DNA from 2 places in the Paenibacillus sp. P4_A9 genome. Region 1 is predicted to be linked to the other one. Evidence: predicted binding sites of a transcription regulator. Region 1 holds the regulator's gene; the other holds the start of a gene.
What was found. Region 1 encodes LexA, which represses DNA repair genes until DNA is damaged. Its sites were predicted from a motif close to CGAACATATGTTCG; they were not measured.
Positions count from the first base shown of each region.

Region 2: the regulator LexA is predicted to act here: its motif matches at 1,706-1,719, upstream of AC1DVJ_RS11045 (YhjD family protein).

Region 1 covers NZ_JBFUHL010000015.1:75,618-78,771, reverse strand. Annotated here, with positions in the region: gene glnA (type I glutamate--ammonia ligase) at 1-53, shown strand, start outside; gene AC1DVJ_RS13230 (aminopeptidase) at 145-1,383, shown strand; gene lexA (transcriptional repressor LexA) at 1,453-2,070, opposite strand; gene AC1DVJ_RS13220 (LysM peptidoglycan-binding domain-containing protein) at 2,217-2,618, shown strand; gene AC1DVJ_RS13215 (DUF896 domain-containing protein) at 2,763-2,951, shown strand; gene AC1DVJ_RS13210 (HAD family hydrolase) at 2,991-3,154, shown strand, end outside.
Region 2 covers NZ_JBFUHL010000011.1:77,295-80,448, forward strand. Annotated here, with positions in the region: gene recG (ATP-dependent DNA helicase RecG) at 1-526, shown strand, start outside; gene AC1DVJ_RS11035 (DUF1294 domain-containing protein) at 626-892, shown strand; gene AC1DVJ_RS11040 (stage VI sporulation protein F) at 1,085-1,372, shown strand; gene AC1DVJ_RS11045 (YhjD family protein) at 1,737-2,108, shown strand; gene AC1DVJ_RS11050 (DNA polymerase IV) at 2,105-3,154, shown strand, end outside.

The DNA.
Region 1 (3,154 bases):
ACCGCACACAAGTTCACCAATGGGAAAGAGATCAATATCTGTCCCTGTACTAGGTTTTAAAGAAGACAACTAGATATTTAAAGCCCGTCAGTCTCGCATATGTGAGTTGATGGGCTTTTTAACGCGAAGGAGATTAATTGAACTGTGGACAATTTTGATCATAATTTAGAAAAGTATGCAGAGCTAGTGATTCGAGTCGGGGTCAACTTGAATAAAGGCCAAGACCTGTTGGTGGAAGCGCCTATTGAAACACTGGAGTTAACTAGGCTTATCGTGCAAAAAGCCTATGAAGCTGGCGCAAATTATGTGCATGTGCATTGGCAGGATGATGTCGTTACGCGTAGTAAGTTTGATTATGCGCAAGTTGACTCAATGGACTACTACCCTGAGTGGTATTCGACGATGCTGGAACGGTTTGTTGAGAACGGTGGAGCTTTGTTGAACATTAAGGTGCCGAATCCGAATCTATACGATGGTATTGACGCTAGTCTGATTTCTAGAGCGTCCAAAGCAGCGTCAACTGCAAGAGCCAAGTATCAGCACTATGTGCGAACTGGTGAGTTTAGCTGGTGTCTAATTAAAGCGCCTACAGAAGCTTGGGCTTCTATTGTGTATGCGGATCTGCCAGAAGAGCAGCGTATACCTGCGATGTGGGATGCGATCTTCAAAATTAACCGTGTTTATGAAGCTGATCCTGTGGCCGCTTGGCAGTCACATTTGGATACGCTGAAAGCCACACATAGCTTATTGAATGAAAGAAGCTACAAAGCTCTGCGCTATCGAGCTACGGGTACGGATTTGCGTGTTGAACTGCCAGAAGGACATATTTGGCTTGGCGGGGATAATGAGAATGCACGAGGCATTCGGTATGTAGCTAATATGCCGACGGAAGAAGTGTTCACCATTCCGAAACGAACGGGTGTTCGCGGTACGGTTGCTAGTACAATGCCTTTGAATATTAATGGGGCGTTAGTGGATCGGTTTTCATTCACGTTCGAAGAAGGAAAGGTTGTGGACTTCCAGGCTGAGGTTGGGCATGACCATTTGGCCAGGTTATTGGATATGGATGAAGGGGCGCGCTATTTGGGTGAGCTAGCGCTTGTGCCGTTTGATTCTCCAATTTCTAATTTAAATCGTATTTTCTATAATACGGGGATTGATGAGAATGCTTCCTGCCACTTGGCATTAGGTAGTTGTTATCCGATCAATTTGCAGGACGGTACAACACTATCCAGAGAGGAATTGAAGGCTCGCGGAGGGAACAGCTCCTTAATACACGTAGATTTCATGATAGGATCAGCGGAGCTAGAGATCGATGGAGAACTACCGGATGGGACGATTGAACCGATCTTCCGTGCGGGGAACTGGGTATTGTCATTTTAAAAGAAAAAGCAAAGCTCTCAAGTGAGTTATCACTTTGAGAGCCTTGCTTTTTTTTGATTATCCGTGTTCTTACATATCCCGGAACAAGCCGATAACGCGACCGAGAATGGTCACATTTTTCAATAGTATTGGTTGTAATGCGGAGTTCTCCGGTTGAAGGCGAATATGATCCTTCTCCTTGTAGAAGCGCTTAACCGTAGCTTCATCATCTTCGGTCATCGCGACAACGATATCGCCGTTGTTCGCCGTTTGTTGCTGCTTAACAATGACGTAGTCGCCATTATGAATACCAGCTTCAATCATACTGTCACCCATAATGCTAAGCATGAACACGTTGTTGTCACCTACCATGCTTGAAGGAAGCGGGAAGTAATCTTCGATATTCTCAGTGGCAGTAATAGGAACACCAGCCGTTACTTTACCAATAAGGGGAACACGAGCGACGGAGACTGCGAATTGGGATTCGGCACCATCCAGCCCTAGGATTTCGATTGCACGCGGTTTGGTAGGATCTCGACGAATCATGCCTTTTTTCTCAAGACGCTCTAAATGCCCATGTACGGTAGAACTAGAAGCTAGTCCAACAGCTTCGCCGATTTCTCTAACGGATGGCGGGTAGCCCTTATCTTTCACTTCGTTCTTAATGAATTCCATGATTGCTTGTTGACGCTGCGAAATTTTACTCATAAGATATCACTCCAATACTGGGAATCATTACCCAAAGTATAACATAGAACCCGAGTTCGTACAAACATAAGTTCGAACAAAATGGTTGACTCAAACATGTGTTCGTGTTATTCTGATATCAGAACAAATGTTTGGGGGATGATTTTATGTATATGGCTTATTCACAATCGAACGCAACAACAACACTTCGAGGTACTGCTCATGCATCCAAAGGGATGACGGTTAAACGGGGTTATTCGAAACTACTACTTCGTTTCTTGCTGATAGCAGTAATTCTTGGAACTGTGTTTTCGTTTGGTGCGATCGTACAAGCCTATGCAGGCGATGAGTCCGTTACTGTGCCTACGCCAATCACTTCCGTTCAATCATCGGTGAAAGTTACCCAGCATGAAAAGGTTGTCATCCAAAGCGGGGATACGCTATGGGAAATCGCAGAAGCTCACAAAAATAAGAGTGAGAACACACGTTCTTACGTTGAAAAAATGAAAGCATTAAATCATTTAGCGAGCAGTTCTTTACAAGAGGGGCAAGTTCTCTTACTTCCTTAATGAACTAATTATTAGTTAACTATATAGATGAATGTTCGAGACATAGTCGCCAGTCGCTATGTCTCTTTGCATTGTAACCTTGACAATCCTAATCGGGGATGGCAAAGTAGTACTCATATTGAAATTTTGACTGGGAGGATTACAATGAGTGACAGCATGGATAAGACGATTGAACGTATCAATGAATTAGCTCGGAAGGCGAAGACTGTTGAAGGTTTAACTGATGCAGAGATTGATGAGCGCAATGAGCTAAGAAAGATCTATATCAATGCATTTAGGGGTAACTTGAAGGTCCAACTTGATTCCATTAAGTTTACTGACGAAGAGAATTAAGCTTACACATAGATACTACATTCAAAGGGGAAATGAATGATGACGTTGAAAGCTGTGCTTTTTGATTTGGATGATACGCTATTATGGGATGATCGTAGTGTGGAGGAAGCCTTTGCTGCTACTTGTGCAGAAGCGGCGAAGCTTGTCGATGTGAATCCAGAGGAATTGGAAGCTTCTGTTCGTAAAGAAGCAAGGAGCTTATA
Region 2 (3,154 bases), on a different contig from region 1:
CGGTCGTATGAGCGCGCAGGAGAAAGAAGCGATCATGCGCGCCTTCAAGGAAGGCAACGTGGAGGCGCTCGTGTCGACCACGGTGATCGAGGTCGGCGTGGACGTGCCGAACGCCACGCTCATGGTGATCTACGACGCCGACCGCTTCGGTCTGTCGCAGCTGCACCAGCTGCGCGGCCGGGTCGGGCGGGGCGAGCACCAGTCCTTCTGTGTGCTCATCGCCGACCCGAAGACGGAGGTCGGCAAGGAGCGCATGAAGGCGATGACGGAGACTACCGACGGCTTCGAGATTGCTCGGCGCGATCTCGAGCTGCGCGGGCCGGGGGATTTCTTCGGCACGAAGCAGAGCGGGCTGCCGGAGTTCCGCATCGCCGATATGATGGCGGATTTCGAAATCATGGAGCAGGCGCGAGATGATGCGGCCGAGCTTGTCGGCGACTCGTCCTTCTGGACGGGAGCTTCTTTTATGCCGCTGAGGGCGTATTTGGAGCGGGCTCATATTTTTGACAGCGAAGTGCTAGATTAGTAGATAGCCTGTGAGACAGGTTGACCCATGGCGGTGTTCCCTCTTAAGATAGGAGTAGCTGTTAGCTGCATTATTTTATGGAATCGAAGGTGATCTGCCGTGACTTATTTTCTTGTTTATTTATTGCTGATGAATATCATTACGTTTATTGAGATGGGACATGACAAAGGGCAAGCGAAAAAAGGTGGACGTCGTGTACCAGAAAAACGGCTGTTTCTATTCGCTGCTCTCGGCGGTGGGATTGGTGGTTGGCTGGGCATGCGGGTGTGGCGGCACAAAACGAAGCATACTTCCTTTGTCGTTGGCTTTCCACTGCTCGTTGCGTTAAATTGCATCTGCGTCATCCTAATCGCCATGTATATGTAGAATGAAGGGACAGCTGCCGGGAACGGTGGCTGTTTTTGCCGTTTCAGGATGAGAGAACTATGAGAAATCACCCCACATGACCGATCACGTTGCGATCCGACTTTAAGGCATTTGCTTATATAAAGCTGTCTCAGTCAAGTTTGCCTACTTTCACTCATAGGATAGAGCATGACGGGTATCGGAGGTGCGGGTATGAGTTATCAGCAATATGGCATCGATCCTGCGCTCGTGGAGCGTGTGAAGTTCAAGATGAAAAACCCTGAGGTGAAGGAACGCATCAAAATGCTGCTGCAAGGCGTCACGAAGGCAGATTTGCAAAATACAGCGAAAGTCACGCGCTTAATCGGTCTTGCCGCTGGTATTTTCGGTGAGAAACTCAGCGGAAACCAGACGCACCAGATTTTAACATTTATCATTGCTCAAAAGATTGATCCCAATAATACGTTTCACTTGATTCGATTATGGTCTATGTTTCGATAGTTATACGATGAAAACGCCACATGCGGAGCGCAAGATGCTCTGTTTGTGGCGTTTTTTGTGTGAGGACTAGGAACTAATGGCATAACGGGGAGTGACGCAAAGTTCTCCTGTGATATTTGGTATCCTTCCGTTGAAATCCAATGTAATACATTAAATGTAAGAAGAGAGGAGTCGGGACACGCACTCGCCTGTGGTGATTGGCACATTTTTCAATAAATAGGTATAAATAGGGAATTAAATAGTAATTAGCTGTAATAGCTCCTGTTATTACAAAAAAATATCCAAAAAACCACTTGCATAACGAATACGTGTTCGGTATATAATATGGAAAAACGAATATATGTTCGCATATGGTGGTGAGAACATGAGTGGTATTTCAAAAGTAGAGACAGAAGAGGATGTTCAAATGATTAAGGAATACACGCTGTTGCCGATTTTGCTTGATATGCTGGCAAGAGATATGGAGGAGCTTAAGGTTTATAAAGATAAAATTGTTTATAATCACATTCTTTTTTACCTCAGAGAGGTTGAGATGGCTATTTATCCAGAATTACAACGGTTGAAAAGTAAGATGAAGCAGCGAGATATTAAGGTGATTCACACGGAAATGAACGCTTTAGGCATTAATGTAGAGTACAAAGTTCGAGGTTACATTCATCATTTCACGATGCTTCGTAGTTTGGTCAAGGCTGAGCTTATGACTACGCTGATGAATATGCGGGGGGAATTGCGATGAGTAAGGGGAACAAGGGTGGGGAACGAACGATCTTCCTGGCAGACTGTCAGAGCTTCTACGCAAGTGTAGAAAAGGCCGATCATCCAGGTCTAGAGAATAAGCCGGTTGCCGTTGCAGGAGATCCTGCGTTAAGGTCAGGTATTATTTTAGCCGCCTGCCCTGTTGCCAAAGGATTCGGTGTCACGACGGCCGAACGGTTGGGTGAAGCACTCAAGAAGTGCCCCGAGCTGATTGTCATGCGGCCTCGGATGCAGCATTATATCAATACTTCGCTGCAAATAACCGAAATTTATGAGGAAGTCACAGATCTTGTTGAAGTTTTCAGTATTGATGAGCAATTCCTAGATGTCACAGGGAGTCTACCGTTCTTTGGAGATGCGATGACGATAGCGACAACGCTGCAGCACAAGGTGCTCAAGCAAACGGGGGTTAAGATTCGCATCGGCATTAGCTCCAATAAAATCCTAGCGAAAATCGCAACGGATATATGGGCAAAAAAGAATGAAAGCGGCATTTTCACGCTGCTTCCATCCGCTGTCGAGGAATACCTGTGGGAGCAACCAGTCAGTAAAATGTTCGGTGTTGGCTCGCGGATGACGACGCATTTTGCCAAGCTGGGCATGTATACGATCGGCGATGTGGCACGAACACCGCTGCCGCAGCTGAAACAAAAGTTCCGCGCGCGCTTCGGCAAGCAGTCGGACATCCACGCCGAGGTGATGTGGCGGACGGCGAATGGATTGGACGACAGCCCAGTCACGCCAGGGACTTTTGATACACCTCCGAAGTCCATTGGCCATATGATGACGCTGCCGAGGGACTATGCGGAATCGTCGGAAGTGAATACGATCCTCATGGAGCTGACGGAGGAAGTGTGCCGGGACTGCCGGCGCAAAGGTTATATGGCATCTATCGTGACGGTCAGCTGTATGTGTAGTCCGTTTGATGCCCCGACGGGCTTCTCGCGCCAGATGAAGATGCCGGATCCGACGAATCATACGGGTACTGTTTTTCAAGCTGTGAAGCAGCTTTTCTATAAATTCTGG